4 regions of the Enterobacter sp. C4G1 genome follow, and region 2 is predicted to be linked to each of the others. Evidence: predicted binding sites of a transcription regulator. Region 2 holds the regulator's gene; each other region holds the start of a gene.

Evidence for each region. The regulator CRP, encoded in region 2, controls carbon source genes, mostly activating them, when cyclic AMP is high. The targets are predictions, from matches to a motif close to ATGTGANNNNNNTCACAT.
Region 1: the regulator CRP is predicted to act here: its motif matches at 3,777-3,794, upstream of bhsA (multiple stress resistance protein BhsA).
Region 3: the regulator CRP is predicted to act here: its motif matches at 3,033-3,050, upstream of ACT9TW_RS06035 (PTS mannitol transporter subunit IICBA).
Region 4: the regulator CRP is predicted to act here: its motif matches at 2,587-2,604, upstream of ydfZ (putative selenium delivery protein YdfZ).

Annotation. Positions count from the first base shown of each region.
Region 1 is NZ_JBQVVV010000002.1:88,246-94,269, reverse strand. Features, by position in the region: gene mfd (transcription-repair coupling factor) at 1-2,253, shown strand, start outside; gene ldtC (L,D-transpeptidase LdtC) at 2,406-3,371, shown strand; gene bhsA (multiple stress resistance protein BhsA) at 3,447-3,704, opposite strand; gene ACT9TW_RS14225 (TetR/AcrR family transcriptional regulator) at 3,950-4,585, shown strand; gene ACT9TW_RS14220 (TonB-dependent siderophore receptor) at 4,785-6,024, shown strand, end outside.
Region 2 is NZ_JBQVVV010000001.1:660,514-666,537, reverse strand. Features, by position in the region: gene pabA (aminodeoxychorismate synthase component 2) at 1-111, shown strand, start outside; gene argD (bifunctional acetylornithine/succinyldiaminopimelate transaminase) at 198-1,418, shown strand; gene ACT9TW_RS03280 (YccS/YhfK family putative transporter) at 1,433-3,520, opposite strand; gene crp (cAMP-activated global transcriptional regulator CRP) at 3,578-4,210, opposite strand; gene ACT9TW_RS03270 (OsmC family protein) at 4,521-4,925, shown strand; gene ACT9TW_RS03265 (phosphoribulokinase) at 4,992-5,861, opposite strand; gene ACT9TW_RS03260 (YheU family protein) at 5,893-6,024, opposite strand, start outside.
Region 3 is NZ_JBQVVV010000001.1:1,251,955-1,257,978, forward strand. Features, by position in the region: gene mtlD (mannitol-1-phosphate 5-dehydrogenase) at 1-759, opposite strand, end outside; gene ACT9TW_RS06035 (PTS mannitol transporter subunit IICBA) at 869-2,776, opposite strand; gene ACT9TW_RS06040 (DUF3302 domain-containing protein) at 3,435-3,791, shown strand; gene ACT9TW_RS06045 (HlyD family secretion protein) at 3,794-4,930, shown strand; gene ACT9TW_RS06050 (glutathione S-transferase) at 5,021-5,629, shown strand; gene selA (L-seryl-tRNA(Sec) selenium transferase) at 5,733-6,024, shown strand, end outside.
Region 4 is NZ_JBQVVV010000002.1:435,993-442,016, forward strand. Features, by position in the region: gene ACT9TW_RS15990 (MFS transporter) at 1-562, shown strand, start outside; gene ACT9TW_RS15995 (mannitol dehydrogenase family protein) at 779-2,242, shown strand; gene ydfZ (putative selenium delivery protein YdfZ) at 2,285-2,488, opposite strand; gene ACT9TW_RS16005 (universal stress protein) at 2,776-3,207, shown strand; gene ACT9TW_RS16010 (GntR family transcriptional regulator) at 3,251-3,937, opposite strand; gene ydfG (bifunctional NADP-dependent 3-hydroxy acid dehydrogenase/3-hydroxypropionate dehydrogenase YdfG) at 4,029-4,775, opposite strand; gene dcp (peptidyl-dipeptidase Dcp) at 4,919-6,024, shown strand, end outside.

The DNA.
Region 1 (6,024 bases), on a different contig from region 2:
GGTGAGCTGCTCGGGCGCATTAAAGTCGCCCCTAAACGTATATTCCGTCTTGATGAAGCCACCGCTAACGGGCGTTACCTGATGATCGGCGCCGCCGAGCATGGTTTTATCGATACGCTCAATAATCTGGCACTGATCTGCGAAAGCGACCTGCTGGGCGAACGCGTGGCACGCCGCCGCCAGGATAGCCGCCGCACCATTAACCCGGATACGCTTATCCGCAACCTGGCGGAATTGCACCCGGGCCAGCCCATTGTTCACCTTGAGCACGGTGTTGGTCGTTATCAGGGGATGACCACCCTTGAAGCGGGCGGCATTAAGGGTGAATACCTGATGCTGACCTACGCCAACGACGCCAAACTTTACGTACCAGTTTCGTCACTGCATCTGATTAGCCGTTATGCCGGGGGTGCCGAAGATAACGCACCGCTGCATAAACTGGGCGGTGATGCCTGGGCCCGCGCGCGCCAGAAAGCCGCCGAGAAAGTGCGTGATGTGGCCGCTGAGCTGCTGGACATTTACGCCCAGCGCGCAGCCAAAGAAGGTTACGCCTTTAAGCATGATAAAGAGCAGTATCAGCTGTTCTGCGACAGCTTCCCGTTTGAAACCACGCCGGATCAGGCCCAGGCCATCAACGCGGTATTGAGTGATATGTGTCAGCCGCTGGCAATGGACAGGCTGGTCTGCGGAGACGTAGGCTTTGGGAAAACCGAAGTGGCGATGCGCGCAGCGTTTCTGGCCGTGGAGAACAACAAGCAGGTCGCCGTACTGGTGCCGACCACGCTTCTTGCCCAGCAGCATTATGACAACTTCCGCGATCGCTTCGCCAACTGGCCGGTACGTGTGGAAATGCTTTCCCGTTTCCGCAGCGCCAAAGAGCAGACGCAAATTCTGGAGCAGGCAAGCGAAGGCAAGATCGATATTCTGATCGGTACCCACAAACTGCTGCAAAGCGACGTGAAGTGGAAAGATTTAGGGCTGCTGATTGTCGATGAAGAGCACCGCTTCGGCGTGCGTCATAAAGAACGTATCAAAGCGATGCGCTCCGATGTCGACATCCTGACCTTAACCGCCACGCCAATTCCGCGAACCCTGAATATGGCCATGAGTGGAATGCGCGATCTGTCGATTATCGCCACACCACCGGCACGCCGCCTGGCGGTAAAAACCTTCGTACGCGAGTACGATAGCCTGGTGGTACGCGAAGCCATTCTGCGTGAGGTGCTGCGCGGCGGGCAGGTTTACTATCTCTTTAACGATGTCGAAAACATCCAGAAAGCGGCAGATAAACTGGCGGAGCTGGTTCCTGAAGCACGTATCGCCATCGGGCACGGGCAGATGCGTGAACGCGAGCTGGAACGGGTGATGAACGATTTCCACCACCAGCGTTTTAACGTGCTGGTCTGTACCACCATTATTGAAACCGGTATCGACATCCCAACGGCAAATACCATCATCATTGAACGCGCGGATCACTTTGGTCTGGCGCAGCTACACCAGCTGCGTGGCCGCGTTGGGCGTTCGCACCACCAGGCCTACGCCTGGCTGCTGACGCCGCATCCGAAATCGATGACCACTGATGCACAAAAGCGTCTGGAAGCCATCGCCTCGCTCGAAGATCTGGGGGCAGGGTTTGCCCTGGCAACGCACGACCTGGAGATCCGCGGTGCCGGTGAATTACTGGGTGAAGACCAGAGTGGTTCCATGGAAACCATAGGCTTCTCGCTGTATATGGAGCTGCTGGAAAACGCCGTTGATGCGCTAAAAGCCGGGCGTGAACCGTCACTGGAAGATTTGACCAGCCAGCAAACGGAAGTCGAGCTGCGGATGCCGTCCCTGCTGCCGGACGATTTTATCCCGGATGTGAACACTCGCCTTTCGTTCTACAAACGCATTGCCAGTGCGAAAAGTGAAAACGAACTGGAGGAGATCAAAGTTGAGCTTATTGACCGCTTTGGCCTGCTGCCAGATGCCGCGCGAAACCTGCTGGATATTGCCCGACTGCGTCAACAGGCACAGAAACTGGGCATTCGTAAGCTGGAAGGTAATGAGAAAGGTGGCGTGATTGAGTTTGCCGAGAAGAATCACGTCAATCCGGTGTGGCTGATTGGTTTACTGCAAAAACAGCCGCAGCATTTCCGTCTGGACGGGCCAACGCGCCTGAAATTCACCCAGGAGTTGGCTGAACGTAAAGCCCGTATGGACTGGGTGCGTAACTTTATGCGCCAGCTGGAAGAAAACGCGATCGCATAACTTGCCCTCACTCCCCGGCAGTATGAGCGCTGCCGGGGAGACAATTTACAAACTCTTTGCAAACCCCCTGGATTTCCCGACACATCCATTCGTCATAATTATCATTAACTTCTTGAATAACAATAACCTTATCATTTATATGGATTATGGTGATGATGACCTCTTCGCGTATGACTCGCTGGATAACGTTGTTTGCGCTGGCTGCGGCGGTGGCAATAGCGCTTCCTGCCCGGGCTAACACCTGGCCTCTTCCCCCTGCCGGCAGCCGTGTGGTGGGTGAAAACCGCTTTCATGTGGTTGAAAACAATGGCGGTTCACTTGAGGCGATTGCAAAAAAATATAACGTGGGCTTCCTGGCGCTGTTACAGGCTAACCCGGGCGTTGACCCGTATGTGCCGCGCGCCGGGAGCGTGTTAACCATTCCTCTGCAAACATTGCTGCCTGATGCGCCGCGCGAAGGGATTGTGATTAACCTCGCCGAATTGCGCCTCTATTACTACCCACCGGGTAAAAATGAAGTGACCGTCTACCCTATTGGCATTGGTCAGCTGGGCGGCGATACGCTCACCCCAACCATGGTGACCACAGTGTCGGATAAACGCGCCAATCCGACCTGGACGCCGACCGCCAATATTCGCGCACGCTATAAGGCTCAGGGGATAGATTTACCGGCGGTGGTTCCTGCTGGCCCAGATAACCCGATGGGCCACCATGCTATCCGCCTTGCCGCTTACGGTGGCGTCTATCTTCTGCATGGAACCAATGCTGATTTTGGTATCGGAATGCGGGTTAGCTCCGGCTGTATTCGCCTGCGTGATGACGATATCAAGACCCTGTACAGCGTGATAGCGCCAGGAACAAAAGTGAACATCATCAACACGCCGATCAAGGTGTCTGAAGAGCCTGGCGGCAAACGCCTGGTGGAGATCCATCAGCCTTTATCGAAGAACATCGGTGATGATCCACAAACGCTGCCGATCCCCCTCAATGCAGAGATGTATCGTTTCAAAACCAGCGTCGATACTGACGATATGGTAATAGAGCGAGCAATGGAGACGCGCGCGGGAATGCCGGTTGACGTTACACGTCATCAGGATATTCCTCAGCAGACGCTGTAAAAGCGCAAAAAAGCAAAACGCCCTGCATATGCAGGGCGTTTTTTTGCAGTGGCAAGTATGAGGGTTCTGCAAAACTTATTTGTAAATTACCGCAGTACCGTGAAGGGTGTTAGGACCGGTCACAGAGGTGATACGGAAGGATTTAGCACCCATCGCTTCTGCTTTTTGTGCCAGTTGATCTTCCAGAGAACCCAGGTTAGTACCTGCTGTCGCAGAAATCGTACCGGCTTTATGCTGGTCAGCCGGAGTAGATTGCACTTCAACAGCCGCAAAGCTTGCGAATGACAGAGAACTCAGTACAGCGGCAGCGATCAGGGTTTTTACGTTTTTCATGATGTTTACCTTTAGGCAGATGAATTTGGAGGTCGTTAGCTATTTACTTAACGATCGATAGGTAAATCATAAGTGTGATCTACATCACGCGTCAACATGTTTTTATAACGATCGTTACATTAATTTTAATTTCGTTATTTTTCATACCCATATGAATAATTTATTTTTGCTGAATCAGCACTGGTCGCGGGCGGCGAATATTTTTATAATGGTCATTCAACAAACCAACAGAGGATCCGCGGCAAATGACAACCGATGTAACGAGTTGCGCAAAGAAAAGCCGTGGCCGACCAAAAGTGTTCGACAGGGAAGCGGCGCTCGATAAGGCCATGACACTCTTCTGGCAGCACGGGTATGAAGCCACCTCGCTCTCCGATCTTGTGGAAGCCACAGGCGCCAAAGCACCTACGCTGTATGCAGAATTTACGAATAAAGAGGGTCTGTTCAGGGCGGTTCTGGACAGATACATTTCCCGCTTTGCGGCGAAACACGAAGCGCAGCTTTTCTGTGAAGAAAAAACAGTTGAGCAAGCACTGCGGGACTATTTCACCGCCGTCGCCACCTGCTTTACCAGCAAAGATACGCCGGCAGGTTGCTTTATGATCAACACCTCCGCCACCCTTGCGGCCGCTTCTAAAGAGATTGCCAACACGGTGAAATCGCGCCACGCGATGCAGGAGGAGACACTGTGTGCGTTTCTGACCGAGCGACAGCGCCGCGGTGAGCTTCCTGCCCATTGCCATCCGCAGGAGCTGTCGCAATACCTGAGCTGTATTTTGCAGGGTATGTCGATAAGCGCCCGTGAAGGCGCAAGCCTGGAAAAACTGCAAAGCATTACCCACACTACGCTACGTCTGTGGCCTGAACTGCTTAAAGTCTGATACCCCGGGCGGCTTCCCTGGCCGCCCTCTCTTCCCCCATTTTTATTCCTCGCTGCGCTTATCCTCTTATTTGATTGGTTGATAATGAGATTCTTTATCGGCAGTATTCGCATTTGCATTTTTTACATTTGTTACACAATGCAAAATTGTGGTGTTGACCTGCCTATAAAAAAGAGCGACCGCTCAACAAGGAATGATGATGAAGAAAAGCCTCTGGGTGCTAAATCCTGTATTGCTGGCCATCGCGATGCCGCTTTACGCCGAACAAACCAATGAAGAAAACCTGATTGTCAGTGCCAGCCGCAGCCATCGTACCGTGGCAGAAATGGCGCAAACCACGTGGATTATCGAAGGACATGAAATTGAACAACAAGTCCAGGGTGGCAAGGAATTCAAGGATATTCTCGGGCAATTGATCCCCGGTATGGATGTCAGCAGCCAGGGGCGAACCAACTACGGCATGAACATGCGCGGCCGCGCCATTGTGGTGTTAATTGATGGCGTGCGTCTGAACTCCTCGCGTACCGACAGCCGCCAGCTGGACTCGATTGATCCTTTCAACATCGAACATATTGAAGTTATTTCCGGCTCTACGGCCCTGTACGGTGGCGGCAGTACCGGTGGTCTGATTAACATCGTGACCAAAAAAGGTCAGCCAGAAACGCAGGTTGATCTGGAGCTTGGCAGCAAGACAGGCTTTAACAACAGCAACGACCATGACGAGCGCGTGGCAACAGCCGTCAGCGGAGGGAATGACCATGCATCGGGCCGCCTCTCGGTGGCCTATCAACGTTTTGGCGGCTGGTATGACGGCAACGGGGATGCCCTCACCTTCGATAACACCCAGACAGGATTACAACATTCCGATCGTCTGGATGTGATGGGTACAGGCACAATCGACATCAGCGATACCCGCCAGTTGCAGGTGGTGACGCAGTATTACAAAAGCCAGGGCGACGATGATTACGGGCTTTATCTCGATAAAAATATGAGTGCCGTGACCGGAAATGGTACCGCCCGGACCCGAAGCGGGTTCAGTTCTGATCGTATTCCGGGTACAGAGCGCCATCTCATCAGCCTGCAATATTCCGATTCCGACTTCTGGGGGCAAGAGCTGGTAGGGCAAATTTACTACCGTGATGAATCCTTGCGTTTCTATCCCTTCCCGACTATGGATCAAAAAACCAAAACCATCACTAGCTTCGCGGCGTCTGAGCAAAACACCGATCAATACGGCGCAAAACTGACCCTGAACAGCAGGCTGCTCGACAGCTGGCAGGTGACCTGGGGTATCGATGCCGACCATGAAACATTCGATTCCAACCAGATGTTCTTTGACCTGGCGAAGTCAGTGCCATCAGGCGGGATGAATAACCACTCTGCCTACACCACTGGTCGTTATCCGGGTTACAGCATTACCAACTTCGCGCCCTTCCTGC
Region 2 (6,024 bases):
ATTATGGGCATTCGTCATAAGAAATGGGATCTCGAAGGGGTGCAGTTCCATCCTGAAAGCATCCTGAGCGAGCAGGGACATCAGCTGCTGGCGAATTTCCTCAATCGCTGAATTTTTATTGCCTTATTGTGATTTTTTATGCATATTTTGTGATTATATTTTCACAATCAATGTGACATAAAATGGATGGGCATGACATGGCAACTGAACAATCAGCAATTACCCGCGCGACATTCGATGAAGTGATCCTGCCGATTTATGCACCGGCTGAGTTTATCCCGGTTAAAGGGAAGGGCAGCCGCGTCTGGGATCAGCAGGGTAAAGAGTACGTTGATTTCGCGGGGGGGATTGCGGTGACGGCGCTGGGTCATTGTCATCCTGCTCTGGTAGACGCGTTAAAAACCCAGGGCGAAACCCTGTGGCACACCAGTAACGTCTTTACCAACGAACCCGCGCTGCGCCTGGGACGTAAAATCATCGACGCGACCTTTGCTGAACGTGTGCTGTTCATGAACTCCGGTACTGAAGCCAACGAAACGGCCTTTAAGCTGGCACGCTACTATGCTTCAACCCGTCATAGCCCGTATAAAACCAAAATCATTGCCTTCCATAACGCCTTCCACGGCCGTTCGCTGTTTACCGTGTCCGTTGGCGGGCAGCCAAAGTATTCCGATGGCTTTGGCCCGAAACCGGCCGATATCATCCACGTGCCGTTTAACGACCTTCATGCGGTAAAAGCGGTGATGGACGACCATACCTGCGCGGTAGTGGTCGAGCCGATTCAGGGCGAAGGCGGCGTAATGGCGGCAACGCCTGAGTTCCTGCAAGGCCTGCGTGAACTGTGCGATGCGCACCAGGCGCTGCTGGTGTTTGATGAAGTGCAGAGCGGCATGGGGCGTACCGGCGATCTCTTTGCCTATATGCACTACGGCGTGACGCCAGATATCCTGACCAGCGCCAAAGCGCTCGGCGGCGGTTTCCCGGTAAGTGCGGTGCTCACCACGCAGGATATTGCTTCCGCGTTCCACGTGGGCTCTCACGGTTCGACCTACGGTGGCAACCCGCTGGCCTGCGCCATTGCTGGTGCGGCGTTCGATATCATCAACACGGCAGAGGTGCTGAACGGCGTTAATGCGAAGCGCGAGCTGTTCGTGAAACACCTTCAGCAGATTGATGAGCAGTACAACGTGTTCAGCGAGATCCGTGGTATGGGGCTGTTAATTGGCGCTGAGCTGAAGCCACAGTACAAAGGTCGCGCACGCGATTTCCTGCACGCCGCAGCTCATGAAGGGGTGATGGTGCTGAATGCCGGGCCGGACGTGATGCGTTTCGCGCCGTCGCTGGTGATTGAAGACAAAGACATAGAAGACGGCTTAAACCGTTTTGCTGCCGCGGTGGCGAAGATCGTACGCGGATAAACTGGCCGGCAAAATTAGTACGGCGTGCGTTTTAATACCCGCGTTAACCAAATCCCGTGATGCGGACGCTGACGCCATGCCACCGACGAAATGGTGTGCATGGTGCTCAGATGCCCCAGGATGCGCTGCAAATGCTGCTCCAGGGTGCTCATTGGGCCAAGCGTCAGTGTTTCCGGTGCTTCAAGAATATTCGAATCTCCAGCTTCTCCCGGCGCGTCGTACTCCAGGCGCTGCTGACATCGCTGCAAGGCAATCTCACAGGACTGCAAATAGCGCTGCGCCAGATCGGGTGTCAGCATCGTGTGCTCGCGTGCAAGCGTGGTCATGGCGTTAATGTGCTCGACGATAAACTGGCTGTGCGTCACCCACAGTTTCATGTCTGCCAGATAGTGGGAATTAAAGCCCGGCTCCTGCATCGCCTGGTTCAGTGAGTTAAACAGGGCGTTATGTGCCTGGTTAACCTTCATGCGCTGATACGCCAGCGGCGAAGGCTGTGGATCATCGCTCAGGATCAGGCGTATCGCCTGTTGATCTGCTTCCAGCGCATCATGGGCGTTCTGGCGCAACAACCCGCTTTGCCACTGGGGCCAGAGCCAGACCAGGCCGCCAAAGGCAATCAGGCAGCCAATCAGGGTGTCGACCAGGCGGGCGAGAATAAACTGTTCGCCATTGAGCGTGAGCAGTTGCAGGGTGTATACCGCAGTGACCGTAAAGCCCACCATCGCCCAGCCATAGTTCTTGCGAATAATCAGGTAGCTCACCATGGTGACAGCCAGCATCCCCAGCAGCGTATAGCCTTCCGGTACGTGGAAGTGCAGCGTCACCCCAGCAATGATAAGCCCCGCGATTGTGCCACCTGCCCGGTGCAGAATGCGCACCCGCGTAGCACCGTAACCGTTCTGCGTAACAAACAGCACGGTCATTAAGATCCAGTACGGTTTCGGTAAGTGCAGCGCGACGCCCATCAGACTGGCGGTGCTAAGCATCACGCTGATACGCGCGGCATTACGCAGCGCGGCAGATTTCAGTGACAGATAGCTTTTCAGGGCTGGCAGCAGCGGCAGACGCTTTTGTTTATCGGCCATCAGGTCACGGGGGTAAAGTGGCCGCTGAGTCCGCAGGACACGGGCGATGCGGCTGAAGTGCCACGCCGCAAATTGGCCCACCGGGTTTTCCGCGTGTTGATGGGCAATTTTCTCCAGCGCCCCCAGCTGTTTGTCCATGTTAAAACGCGTGGGATAGCGGTGATACAGGATATCGTCAGCGAGAATGCGCAGGCGCGCTGCCACGGTTTGGGCGTTCCAGCGGATCACCGCCTCGGCGTGGCTACGTTCGACCAGCTTTTGCACCTCCTGCGGATGATGCAGGCTCACAGAGATATGTTCCTGTAAATCCAGACCGACCTGGAAGATACGCAGCAGTCGCTTATAGTCATGATTTTTATTGGCGGCGAGCATGTGCAACTGCTGATAACACTGGCTAATCAGATCGACGACTTTTTGCTGGCGCGCCAGCAGCGGCGGCAGCGATTTTTCCGGATCCGTATGCTGAGTGAGCAGGGTGTACTTGGCTTCGCAGTAGTCGGCAAGCTGCACGTAGAGCAGGCTGAGCGATTCGCGCAGCGGTTGTTCGCGCCACAGGCGGAACCAGATCCAGTTGAACACGCCGTACCACAGGGTTCCCAGCGCGTAGATGAGTAGCGGCTCCCACACCGGCATATTCCCGGCGAGGCTCAGCGTGAAGATGGCGGCAATCAACGACGCGGGCAGCAACCGGGCATGTAGCGCGCTGATTTCAGCGGTCACGCCAAGCGTCATGGCCAGTACGGTCAGGATCAGGGGAAGCGGAATATCACGGGCAAGCAGCAGTTGTACAGCGAGGCTACAGCCTGCAAACAGACAGCCGCCAATAATCAGGCGCTTGAAGAAACGTTTATGCGGTGTGTCCAGACCTGCAATGTTGCAGCAGGCAGGAACCAGGGAGAACAACAGACCCTGTTGCAGATGGCCCAGCAGCAAACCCACGGCCACAGGAAGGCACAACACCAGCGTTTGTCGCAGTGCGTAGTTAACTTCCGGGTGATAAATTAGCCTGCGCCACATGGGGAGTAGAGACAAAAACGGCGTGACACCTTGCGATGGCACGCCGTTTGACCGGAATTAACGTGTTCCGTAAACCACGATGGTTTTACCGTGGGCGGAGATCAGGTTCTGGTCTTCGAGCATTTTCAGAATACGGCCCACTGTTTCACGGGAGCAACCCACGATCTGACCAATTTCCTGACGGGTAATTTTAATTTGCATTCCGTCCGGGTGGGTCATTGCGTCTGGTTGTTTCGCCAGGTTCAGCAGAGTCTGAGCGATACGGCCCGTTACGTCCAGGAAGGCGAGGTTACCCACTTTCTCAGACGTGACTTGCAGGCGGCGAGCCATCTGCGAAGAAAGACGCATCAGGATGTCAGGGTTAACCTGAATCAGCTGACGGAATTTCTTGTAGGAGATTTCGGCCACTTCACACGCGGTTTTTGCACGAACCCAGGCGCTACGTTCCTGGCCTTCTTCAAACAGGCCCAGTTCACCGATGAAATCGCCCTGGTTCAGATAAGAAAGGATCATTTCTTTCCCTTCCTCATCTTTGATCAGCACTGCCACCGAGCCTTTGACGATGTAATACAACGTTTCCGCTTTTTCACCCTGGTGAATCAGCGTGCTCTTCGATGGGTACTTATGAATGTGGCAATGAGACAAGAACCATTCGAGAGTCGGGTCTGTTTGCGGTTTGCCAAGCACCATGCGCTGTTATCCTCTGTTATAAGCTGTCACCAGAGTCATAAGATGCATCCAGACTCTGGGGTTGCAATCGAATTCTTACCCATACCCTGGGAAGTCGGCTGTCGTAATAGTCGCAGCCAGTAAAGTTTGATGTCCTCTGCATACATGTGTAACGTCAATGTATTACTGTAGCATCCAGAGTGTTTTAGCATAGCTTTTGTCGCGTGTCTCCTGGTGTCTCGCTTCAGCATGATGCAGGTCGCCTTCCGTTGCGAGAAATGTAACGTACGCGTAATCTGTCACCAAAAATGCAACGTTGGAGTTAATGAATATGCAAGCGCGTGTGAAATGGGTTGAAGGTTTAACGTTCCTGGGCGAATCCGCTTCCGGACACCAGATTTTAATGGATGGGAATTCCGGCGATAAAGCACCAAGCCCAATGGAGATGGTGCTGATGGCGGCGGGTGGTTGCAGCGCAATTGACGTGGTGTCGATTTTGCAAAAAGGTCGTCATGACGTGACGGATTGCGAAGTAAAACTCACTTCTGAACGCCGTGAAGAAGCGCCACGCCTGTTTACGCACATCAATTTGCATTTTATTGTGACCGGCAAAGAGCTGAAAGACGCTGCGGTATCACGCGCGGTGGATCTTTCTGCGGAGAAATATTGCTCTGTGGCGTTAATGCTGGAGAAAGCGGTAAAAATCACGCATTCGTATGAAGTGATCGAGGCGTAATGCAAGGGGCATCATACGCGTTGATGCCCTCACCCTAACCCTCTCCCACGGGGAGAGGGAAAAGGATCACGCGATCTGCTTACCTTCCATCAACCGCTGCACCAGCGGTGACATAATCAGTTCCATCGCCAGCCCCATTTTCCCGCCCGGCACCACCAACGTATTCATATGCGAAATGAATGAGCCTTGCAGCATGGCCAGCAGCCAGGGGTAATCAATGCCTTCGAGATTGCGGAAATGAATAACCACAAAGCTTTCGTCCAGTGAAGGAATGCTTTTGGCCGCAAACGGGTTGGAGGTATCTACCGTCGGCACGCGCTGGAAGTTGATGTGGGTGCGTGAGAACTGCGGCGTCAGGAAGTTAATGTAATCTTCCATCGAACGAACAACCGAATCCATCACCGCTTCACGTGAATGACCGCGCTCGCTGATATCGCGCGTCAGCTTCTGGATCCACTCCAGGTTCACAATCGGCACAACGCCGACCAGCAGGTCCACGTGGCGCGCCACATCATGCTGCGTGGTCACCACGCCGCCATGTAATCCTTCATAAAATAGCACGTCGGTAGGTTCGGGAAGAGGCTGCCAGGGGGTGAATGTCCCTGGTACCTGGTTCCAGGGAACGGCTTCGTCATAGGTGTGCAGATACTTCCGCGACTGGCCTTTTCCGGTCTGTCCGTATTCTTTGAAAGTCTGCTCCAGCAGACCGAAATCGTTCGCATCTGGCCCAAAATAGCTGATGTGTTTGCCGAGATCGCGAGCTTTGCGGATCGCCATATCCATTTCAGGGCGGGTGTAGCGGTGAAAGCTATCGCCTTCTACCTCTGCGGACCGTAAATTAAGTTGCGCGAAAATCTTGCGAAAGGCGAGGCTGGTGGTGGTTGTACCCGCACCACTTGAGCCTGTAACGGCAATAACCGGATGTCTGGCAGACATAGCAACTCCCTGACTGGAATAGTGTTAAAGGTCAGTCGTGAAAGGCATTGCGGGGCATGATATTGACCGTTTCGTGCAGCTCAGACCATACCAGCACCACCTCGCCACTTTTGAGCTGGCGCTTTACATCGTTGACCTTTTGTTCAAGCGAACGTTCTTGTTC
Region 3 (6,024 bases), 590 kb from region 2:
TTCCATTGCACCTTTTACCACAGCGCGGATTTTCTCATCGAGAATCGCGTCACGGATGGTCTGATGACCGGCCAATTTTCCGAGGTACGCGGTTATAGCATGACCGGTGTTCAGCGTGAAGAGTTTACGTTCGACAAATGCCATCAGGTTATCAGTTAATTCCATCCCCGGGATGGTTGGCAGCGCGCCTTTAAACTGTGTTTTATCGACAATCCATTCGCTGAAGGTTTCAACGGTCACTTCCAGCGGGTCGTTGGTGGCGGATTCAGACGGCGGAACGATACGGTCGACGGCGGAATCGACAAAGCCGACGTGTGCTTCAACCCAGGCTTTATCTTCGTCGGCGACGGCAGCCAGGACGTGACCTTTCAGCTGGGTGGTGCCACGTACCATGTTTTCACAGGCGATGATGTTCAGCGGGGTATCAATGCCCTGCGCTTTACGTTTTGCCAGGCCTTTTGCCACCGCAGGGGCGATACGCTCAAGCACAACCGGGCCGACCGCCGTGGTCACCAGGTCAACGCTTGCGATCAGATCAACCACGTCATCACCGATGCTGCTTACCGCATTCACGCCAGAAACGGTTTCGACTTGCTCGTTTTCTCCCACTACGTGAACCTGATAGCTATGACGGGCATTCAGGGCGTCTAGTACCACCTGGTTCACATCGGCGAATGTCAGCGTAATGCCCGCGTCTGCCAGCAATTTGCCGATAAAGCCACGACCAATATTACCTGCGCCAAAATGTAATGCTTTCATAGTGTTAACCTTCATTAATGTTTTTACCCGAGAGGGCTGGGGTGAGGAACCGCATAACTTTCCCCTCACCCTAGCCCTCTCCCCAGTGGGGAGAGGGAATAGAACGATATTACTTATTCAGCAGCGCCAGTACTTCTTCCACGCTGGTGGTGCTGGCCAGACGCTCGATGACCGATTCGTCATCCAGGGCGTTGGTCAGGCTGGTAATCACCTGAATGTGCTCGTTGTTGCGAGCGGCGATACCAATCACCAGACGGGCAATGTCGTCTTCTTCTTCACCGAAGCGAACACCCTGTGGATACTGACAGAACACAACACCGGTTTTCAGCACGCGGTCTTTCGCTTCAACCGTACCGTGCGGAACCGCGATGGATTCACCCAGGTAGGTTGGGGTCAGTTTTTCACGTTCCAGCATTGCGTCAACATACTCAGGCTGAACGTAACCGCCTTTCACCAGTTGCTCACCCGCAAAGCGAATCGCTTCTTCTTTGTGGGTCGCAGTACGACCCAGGAAGATGTTTTCCGCACCCAGTTTGAACAGGTGGCTGTCGTTCGCATCGAAACTGTCTTTCAGGCTATCGCGAACTTTCACTTCGTTGTCTTCGTGGCGTTGCGCCGCAACCAGACGCTCAGTCAGGTTGGTGTACAGGCCGCTGTCGAGGAAGTTGGTCAGCGAAATGTGCTGTGCCTGTGGAACCTGACGCATAGCACGTTCGGTCAGATCGCGGTGCGTGATAACCAGGTCAACATCCGGTGGCAGGCTGTTAATCGCGCTGTTGGTCACAGAGATATTGCTCAGACCTGCATCCTGTACTTTCTTACGCAGCACGCCTGCACCCATTGCGCTGGAGCCCATACCGGCGTCGCAGGCAACGATGATTTTACGTACGTGGCTCAGGTCGTTAGACACATCACCTGCGGTCAGCGGCGTAGCGCCTTTGGATTCCGCTTTCATGTCGTGCATACGACGAGTTGCTGCTTCGATATCGTCTTCTTCTTTCACTTTGCTGGTTTTCAGCAGGATAGAAGAGACAACGAAGGAGACCGCCATTGCCGCACAGATAGCGGCGATGTTAGCGAAGTAAGCACCTTTTGGCGTCATCGCCAGCACGGCCAGGATAGAGCCCGGAGAGGCAGGAGAAACCAGACCACCGCCCAGCACGCTCAGAGTGAACACGCCAGTCATACCGCCGAGGATAACGGCCAGGATCAGACGTGGGTTCATCAGCACGTACGGGAAGTAAATTTCGTGGATACCACCCAGGAAGTGAATGATAGCTGCACCGCCCGCAGACTGTTTTGCACTGCCGCGACCAAAGAAGATGTATGCCAGCAGAACACCCATACCTGGGCCTGGGTTCGCTTCAATCAGGAAGAAGATGGACTTGCCAAGTTCATGAGACTGCTGAATACCCAGCGGTGAGAAGATACCGTGGTTGATGGCGTTGTTAAGGAACAGGATTTTCGCTGGTTCTACAAAGATAGACGCCAGCGGCAGCATGTCGTGCGCAACCATGAAGTTAACGCCTGCTGCCAGAATTTTGGACAGCACTTCAACAGCCGGGCCAATGCCGAGGAACGCCAGAATCGCCAGGATCATACCGATGATGCCAGCAGAGAAGTTGTTCACCAGCATTTCAAAGCCGGAACGAATCTTACCGTCAACCCAGTTATCAAAGTGCTTAATTGCCCAGCCGCCCAGAGGACCGGCAATCATCGCACCCAGGAACATCGGCATATCCGCACCGACAATCACACCCATTGTGGTAATGGCACCAACCACACCACCACGGTCACCGCCCACCAGACGACCACCGGTAAAACCGATGAGCAGCGGCAGCAGGTAAGTAATCATTGGGCCAACAAGTTTCGCCAGCGTTTCGTTAGGCAACCACCCTGTCGGAATGAACAATGCAGTGATGATACCCCACGCGATAAACGCGCCGATGTTTGGCATCACCATGTTGCTGAGGAAACGACCAAAGCTTTGTACTTTGATCTTGAAATCGGATGACATAAAACACCCCTTCTTATGTTTACGCTTAGGCTTGCGGCCCGAGGTTTATCGTTAATGTACGGCGGTAGAGGTAGCCGGGCCCTGTTCATGCTGTGAAATCTGGCACTGAATCGTTCAACTGTCCAGACGGTGAAATTTTGTGTGATCTGAGTCACGTAAATGTAGGGGGTGTGGTATTTAATGAGGTGATCTGCATCACAAAAGTGATGTGCAAAAAAAAGTCAACGCGGGTAAATGGCGTAAAAACCACGGTATTTTGTGACTCATATCACATTTGGTGGTCGCCTGTTTGTTTCTATAACGTGACTGAATTCACAAAAAATTTTCATGCAGATTTCTCTGGATGTGATCAACGACAAACTCTGTTTTGCAGTTCACAGCCAGGATGTAATCAAACAGCATCAAAAGCAAAAACTACACATGTGTGAGTGTGTTATGGCGAAAAGTGAAAACCTGGAGTACTCTCATATGTAAGGATAAGTCTATTATTATTCAGGATATATTTTGACACGCTTATAAACTTGCATGGAGATATAATAAAAAACCATACTCTGCGGCTCTGAAAAATAAGTGCACATTATTGCGCTTAAATTGAATTAATTTGGGTGCTTATTATTTTGTTTATTTAATGAGTTCTCGTTGTCTGAGTGAGGGAAATATGTTTCTCAACTACTTTGCGCTGGGTGTCTTAATTTTCGTGTTCCTGGTTCTGTTTTACGGGGTCATCGCCATTCATGATATTCCTTATAATATGGCTAAAAAACGCAACCACCCCCATGCTGATGCAATCCATACAGCCGGGTGGATAAGCCTGTTTACTCTCCATGCCATTTGGCCGTTTTTGTGGATTTGGGCAACGCTGTATCAGGAGGAGCGTGGCTGGGGTATGCAGAATCATATCACAAAGCCTGATGAGGTCCCCGGCATGGATGCTCTGTCCAAACGTGTGGCCGAACTAGAACAAAAACTGGCTGCTGCTCAAGTGCCAGCAGATAAGAATACGTCGGAGCACTGATCATGGATCTGTTGATTATTTTGACCTATGTGGCGTTTGCCTGGGCAATCTTTAAAATATTTCGTATTCCGGTAAACCAGTGGACACTCGCTACCGCGACATTAGGTGGAGTGTTTATTGTTGCGGGACTCATCTTATTAATGAACTATAACCACCCGTATACTTTTACGGCGCAAAAAGCGGTTATTTCGATTCCCATTACGCCGCAGGTTACAGGTGTGGTTAGTGAGGTTACAGATAAAGGTAACCAGCTTATTAAAAAAGGCGAAGTGTTATTTAAACTTGACCCCACCCGCTATCAGGCACGCGTCGACAGACTGCAAGCTGATCTGGTGACCGCCACGCATAATATCGATAATCTGAAAGCACAGCTTTCGGAAGCGGTAGCCAATACCACCCGTGTGTCCGCCGAACGCGACCGTCTGTATAAAGATTATCAGCGTTACCTGAAAGGTAGCCAGGCGAAGGTTAACCCGTTCTCTGAAAGCGATATCGACAACGCACGCCAGAACTATCTGGCACAGGATGCGCTGGTAAAAGGCTCCGTGGCCGAGCAGACGCAGATCCAGAGTCAGTTAGACAGCATGGTTAACGGTGAGCAATCTCAGGTGGCCTCTCTGCGCGCCCAGCTTGCTGAAGCCAGATACAACCTTGAGCAGACCATTGTTCGCGCACCGAGTAATGGTTATGCCACACAGGTGTTAATTCGCCCGGGGACCTATGCTGCGGCGCTGCCTCTGCGTCCGGTGATGGTGTTTATTCCGGAACAGAAACGCATGATTGTTGCTCAATTCCGTCAGAACTCGTTACTGCGTCTGAAACCGGGTGATGAAGCAGAAGTTGTGTTTAATGCACTGCCGGGCCAGGTGTTTTCAGGCAAGCTGCTTGGCATTCAGCCAGTCGTACCTGGGGGGACTTACCAGGCACAGGGTGCGGTGCAGGCACTGACCGTGACACCAGGAACGGATGGTGTTATTGCCAGCATCCTGCTGGATCCGAATGCTGATATCGATGCGCTGCCAGACGGTATTTATGCTCAGGTTGCGGTCTATTCCGACCACTTCTCGCACGTTTCCGTCATGCGTAAAGTGCTGTTGCGTATGACCAGTTGGATGCACTACCTCTACCTCGATCATTAATCCTTCCGGGGCAGGAATGCGATACGCATACCTGCCTTTTTTCATTGCTTGATCCATACTGACCTCTTTGTGGGCATTCAGGATCAGGCAATGAAACTTATCGGCAGCTATACCAGTCCCTTCGTGCGTAAAATCTCGGTTCTCCTGCTGGAGAAAGGGATTGAATTTGAATTCGTCAATGAACAGCCCTACAACGCCGAAAATGGCGTTGCCCGGTTCAACCCACTAGGGAAAGTCCCGGCGCTGGTAACCGATGATGGCGAATGCTGGTTTGATTCCCCTATTATTGCGCAATACATCGAACTGCTGGGCGTCGCACCGGCCATGCTCCCGGCCGATGCTAAAGCGGCACTGGCGGTGAAACAGATTGAAGCCCTGGCTGATGGCATTATGGACGCGGCACTGGCTTCCGTGCGCGAGCAGGCAAGACCCGCCGCGCAGCAATCGGAAACGGAGCTGGTGCGTCAGCGCGAAAAAATCAGCCGTAGCCTGGATATGTGCGAGCAGTTAATCCGGGATGGCATCATCCAGAGTGACAGCCTGAACCTGGCGACGATAGCCATTGCCTGCGCCATCGGTTATCTCAATTTTCGCCGGGTTTCTCCGGGCTGGTGTGTGGAGCGCCCGTTGCTGGTTAAGCTTGCCGAAACACTCTTCCAGCGCGAGAGTTTTGCCCAGACTGAACCGCCTAAGGCTTGATTCGGGTTATAACACTTCGGTTCGGGAGGTTGTACAATCCCTCTTCACATCGACTCCCTCTCCCGTCGGGAGGGGGGATGATAATCCATTGCCAGGCGCTTTCATGACTACTCAACGCTCTCTCTACAGCCACATCCCCGCAACCGATCGTCTGCTTCGTGATCCCCACTTCCTGGTCGTGCTGGAAACGTTCGGCCATCGCGCAACGGTAGATATGCTGCGCACGTTACAGGAAGAGGCCCGGGAACACATTCTGGCCGAAAATGCGTTGCCGGACTGGGCTGCACACTGGGGGCAGGAGGTTGAGCAGCGACTGGCAGCGAATACACAAAACACGTTGCGACCGGTCATTAATCTGACGGGGACGGTTTTGCATACCAATCTGGGGCGCGCCC
Region 4 (6,024 bases), on a different contig from region 2:
GTACCAAATCCCGGCGCTCAACACGGTGTCCACGCTGGTTATTCTGGCCGGGCTTTACCAGGTCGGGCGTTCGGTGCTGGAGTTCACACCGTGGAATGTGTTCCCGTTCATTCCGGATATTGACGAAATGGTCAGTCACCAGCGACGCGAAGGGCTTTTTGCTGCCGTTATGACTTTTGCCCGGAAAACAACCGTTGCAGTTGCGACCTTTATTGTCGGTTTGCTGCTGCAAAATGGTGGTTTCGTGAAGGGGAGCCAGACCCAGCCGCCGGAAGCGATTCATACCATCGCCATGCTGTTGTTCATCGGCACTGCCGGGTTGTTGATCCTGGCTCTGTGGCAGGCGCTGACGTTCCACCTCAACAAACGCACCCACAAGATTTTTGTTGATGAACTGGATCGTTTGAAAGCGAATGGCTCAGCGCAGCAGGCCACGCCTGAAGCACGCCGGGTGGTGGAAGATCTGACGGGGTATTCTTATGACACGCTGTGTCTGGGGGAGAACGCCTGGGCGGGCAGCATTCCGCAAGGGACATTTTCCGCGAAGCAGAGTGGTTTATAGCTTCTGTCTTAGATGTCACACAACTTAATTTTTATATCACACCAATTAGACGAAAGTTAATGTAAATCAATATTCGGCCCGGAGCATTCAGTATGGTTATGGCTTATTCGAATTTATACACACTGCCATTCTAGTTGGTGTAGTCAGCAAGTCCGCAGCGGTGATGATATTGCCGCTGCGGGGTTACATTTTCATTTACGACAACGAGTCTCAATCATGGAAAACCGGTTATTAAAGGCGAAAGCTACGCTTCCTCAGTACGATCGCGACAGCCTGAAGACGCGCATTGTTCATTTAGGGTTTGGTGCCTTCCATCGTGCGCACCAGGCGGTGTATACCGATATCCTTGCCGCTGAACAGGGAAGCGACTGGGGTTACTGCGAAGTTAACCTGATTGGTGGCGAGCAGCAAATTGCCGATCTCAAGGCTCAGGATAATCTCTACACCGTGGCTGAAATGTCTGCCGATGCCTGGACTTCACGCGTGGTAGGCGTGGTGAACAGGGCGCTGCATGTTCAGGTTGATGGCCTGGAAACCGTGCTAGCGGTGATGTGCGAACCCCAGATCGCGATTGTGTCGCTCACCATTACAGAGAAAGGCTATTGCCACTCTCCGGCGACCGGACAATTGATGCTCGACAATCCGTTCATCGTTGCTGACCTGCAAAATCCTCACCAGCCAAAATCTGCGCCTGGCGTGATTGTCGAAGCGCTGGCACGACGTAAAGCGGCAGGGGTACCGGCCTTTACGGTGATGTCCTGCGATAACATGCCTGAAAACGGCCATGTGATGCGCAATGTCACCTGTGCCTATGCCCGCGCGCTGGATAGCGAACTGGCGGAGTGGATTGAAGCGAACGTCACATTCCCGTCCACCATGGTGGATCGTATTGTTCCGGCAGTAACGGCTGAAACGCTGGATAAAATTGAGCAACTGACCGGCGTACGTGACCCGGCAGGTGTGGCCTGCGAACCGTTCCGTCAGTGGGTTATCGAAGACAAGTTTGTTGCTGGTCGCCCGCAGTGGGAAAAAGCCGGTGCAGAACTGGTTGCAGACGTCATCCCGTTTGAAGAGATGAAGCTGCGGATGCTGAACGGCAGCCACTCATTCCTGGCGTACCTGGGTTATCTGGCCGGTTATCAGCACATCAACGATTGCATGGAAGATGTCCACTATCGCCATGCGGCGCACGCGCTGATGCTGAAAGAACAAGCGCCGACGTTAAAAGTGAAAGGGGTCGATCTGGCACATTATGCCGATCAGCTGATTGCACGTTACAGCAACCCGGCGTTGCGTCACCGTACCTGGCAAATTGCGATGGACGGCAGCCAGAAATTGCCTCAGCGGATGCTGGATTCCGTGCGCTGGCATCTGGTTCATCAGCGTAGCTTCCCTTTGCTGGCGCTGGGTGTGGCAGGCTGGATGCGTTATGTCGGTGGTGTGGATGAGCAGGGTAACGCCATTGAGGTGAGCGATCCGCAGCTGGCGGTGATTCAGGCCGCAGTGAAAGGCAGTGCCGAAGGTGAAAGCCGGGTGAAAGCGCTGCTGGGCATTGACGCCATCTTCGGTAAGGAATTGCCGCAGGAGACTGTCTTTGTTGATGCGGTGATGAAAGCCTATCAGTCATTACTGGCGAACGGTGCGAAAGCCACGGTTGAAGCCTACGCCGGGCAGTTGTAATCCATCACATGCCGCCGTTCGCGGCGGCATGTTCCGCACGTTTTAGTGCATACCAAGGCGAATCAGTTCTATCGGTTCAAACTTCCCTTCGCATCCTTCCACTTCAACCGTTTTGCTACGACGCATGTGTGCGGCATCCAGGCCGTTGCTGTGAATCGCTTTAATAATGCCGGTGCGGCCTGTGCCGTTAATCATCACGCGGCTGCCAGTGGTAATTGCGTTACGGTTACGATCGTAAGTCATCATGGTATTTTCTCCTCTCTTGCTTAGCCGTTACGGCGATATTCATCTCTTGCCGCTTTCGGAGAACTATAAATACGCCTCTCAGCCACGCATTTTTTTGTTTTTGATCAAACTCACACTTTTTTCTCAATTTTCGTAGGGGTTGACGTAACCCAACAGGTATTTACAAAGCGGACAGTTATTTTCTTTTATTGATAGTTTCTGCATGTGACTGTTTAAGGTTTGTTTATATAGCGAATGTCACTCTGTATTCAGAAAATAACTCTTCAGCGGAATAAGGAGCCAGGCTTATGTATAAAAACATTTTGATGCCTGTAGATGTGTTTGAAATGGATTTGAGCGATAAAGCGGTGCGCCACGCAGAAAATCTGGCGAAGTCAGAAGGGGCGGCGATCACGCTGGTGAACATCCTGCCCAGCAGCAGTCGCTCTCTTCTGCGCGGCTTCAACGCGGATATCAAGAAGTTTGAAGAATACATGACGAATGAGTCAGAAAAAAAGATGGGCGAATTAAAACGCTTGTTTGATATAGCACCAGAGAATATTCATTGCACGGTACGCTTTGGTAACGTCCGCGATGAAATTATCGCCATGAGCAAAGAAGGCGAATATGACATCATTGTTATTGGTTCGAAAAACCCAACCATTACAACGCATTTGCTTGGTTCAAATGCGGAATCGATATTACGCTACGCCAGAATCCCGGTATTAGTGGTTCGCTAATATCACCGCCGCATCCCCCGAAAGTTGAGGGATGCGGCAGACATTAATCTTCGCTAAACCAGTCGCTATTTTCTTGTCGAATTAACTGCACTGACTCGCTGATTTCTTGTAAATGCAGCGTCATCGCTTTTTCTACCCCATCAGGATCGCGTTTTTCCAGCGCCTTAAAAATATCATGGTGCTGACGAAGCAGCATTTCCGGCGGCGAGACGTGATCCAGACTCATATAACGCACGCGGTCGATGGTAGCTTTGATATTCTCGATAGTGTCCCACGCAAGCTGACAATCGGCAATTTGCGCCAGTTTTTGATGGAATTCATCGTCAAGCTGGAAAAAGTCATTTAGCTGCTTGCGATCGATAGCAATTCGTTGCTGATGCAGGTTTTGCTCCAGCAGGTAACACTGATTGTCGTCGATAAACGAAGCGGCACGGCGTGCGACGGCGCACTCAATGGCCTGGCGTACAAAACAGCCGTTACGTACCTGAGAAAGTGAAATCTTATTCACATAGCTGCCGCGCTGAGGGCGGATCTGAATCAAACCGTTTTCAGCGAGTTTAATAAATGCTTCGCGAACGGGCTGACGAGAAACGTCAAAACGCACCGACACTTCTTTTTCAGAAAGAGGCGTCCCCGGCGGGATCAGGCAATGCACGATATCACGTCGCAAAATGCGATAGATTTGCTGATTAACAGGCTGGGTAGGGTTGAGTTGCGATTCAGCGGCCATGGGTTGTGATTTCTCAGAGAGTTAACGCGAACATACTACCATTCTTTTGCCTGCCATCACAGACCCGGCCCGCAGGCCGGGTAGGGGTCGATTAACCGCGATGCACGCTAAGTCCGGCAAAGCTCTGGCTAACCGGCATCATTTCAACGGTGTTGATGTTGACGTGTTTTGGCAGCGTTGCCACCCACCAGACCGCTTCGGTAATATCTTCCGGCGTCAGCGCATTGGCGTTTTCATAGGTTTTGTCGGCTTTAGTATCATCGCCTTTGAAGCGCACGTTGGAGAATTCAGTACCGCCCACCAGACCCGGCTCGATATCCGTAACGCGAATTGCCGTTCCGTGCAGGTCGGTGCGCAGGTTGAGGCTGAACTGACGAACAAAGGCTTTGGTCGCACCGTAGACGTTACCGCCCGCGTAAGGCCAGCTGCCTGCGGTGGAGCCGATGTTAATCACATGGCCACGATTACGCTCAACCATTCCTGGCAGAACCGCGCGCGTCATGTACACCAGGCCTTTGTTGTTGGTGTCGATCATGTTTTCCCAGTCTTCCACGCTGGCTTTGTGTGCAGGCTCCAGGCCCAGCGCCAGACCGGCATTGTTGACCAGCACGTCAATGGCGCGCCATTCAGCAGGCAGATTGGCAATCATCTCTTCGATTGCAGCACGGTTGCGGACGTCCAGTTGCGCCGTCAGGATGCTGTCGCCCAGCTCGTCTTTCAGCTCCTGCAAACGCTCCTGACGACGGCCTGTTGCAATCACTTTATGGCCGTTGGCAACGAAACGGCGCGTGATGCTTTCACCAAAACCTGCCGTCGCCCCGGTAACTAAAATAATCATCTCACTGTTCCTCAACGCTTTTTATGTTGTACTAACATAGCACGCTCTCAGGGAGCGCGTTAAGGCAACTTTTCTATGTCAGGATTGCAGGCGGTGAGCGGCTGTCCTACTCTGGGGGGATATCCCGTTCTCAGGAGTCAACGATGTCGGCCAGTAATCCTTTTTTTGAAATCAGCCTGTTACCTTACCAGGCTCCGCGTTTCGACGTCATTAACGATAGCCACTATCGTCCGGCATTTGATGAAGCTATGCGCCAGAAGCGCGCCGACATTGATGCCATCATTGCGCAAACAACACCACCCGATTTCACCAACACCGTGCTGGCGCTGGAAAAAAGCGGCGCCATGCTGTCGCGCGTCAATAGCGTGTTTTTCGCCATGACGTCGGCGCACACCAATGATTATTTACAGGAGCTGGACGAGGCGTTTTCAACCGAGCTGGCAGGGCTTGCCAACGATATCTGGCTGAACGAAACGCTCTTTTCCCGCGTAGAAGCCGTCTGGCAGGAAAGAGCAACGCTGGATGCGGAATCCCGCCGTCTGGTGGAAGAAACCCATCAGCACTTTGTGCTGGCAGGTGCGCGCCTGAACGCTGGTGAAAAAGCTGAACTGAAATCCCTGAACACCGAGTCCGCCTCTCTGACAAGCCAGTTTAACCAGCGCCTGCTGGCGGCGGATAAAACGGGTGGGCTGGTGGTGGATTATGTTCACCAGCTTGAAGGCCTCAGTGCCGATGAAATTGCGACTGCCGCCCAGGCAGCGGCTGAAAAGGGGCTGAACGATCGCTGGCTTATCCCGTTGCTTAATACCACGCAACAGCCTGCGCTTTCGGCACTCGAAAACCGTCAGACGCGTGAAAACCTGTTCAAAGCTGGTTGGCTGCGCACTCAGAAGGGTGATGAAAATGATACCCGCGAACTGATACTACGCCTGGCAGCATTACGTGCGCGTCAGGCCCACCTGTTAGGATTCGAAAGCTACGCAAGCTGGAGCACCGCCGATCAAATGGCCAAAACACCTGACGCTGCGCTGGCGTTTATGCGCGGTATTGTCCCGGCGGCGCGTGGCCGGGCGGAACAGGAGCTGGCGGATATCCAGAAAGTGATCGACGACGAACAAGGCGGATTCACCGCGCAGGCCTGGGACTGGCCGCTTTACGCTGAGCGCGTGCGCTTAGGAAAATACGCCCTCGATGAGTCGCAAATTAAACCTTACTTTGCGCTCAATACCGTGCTGCAAGATGGCGTGTT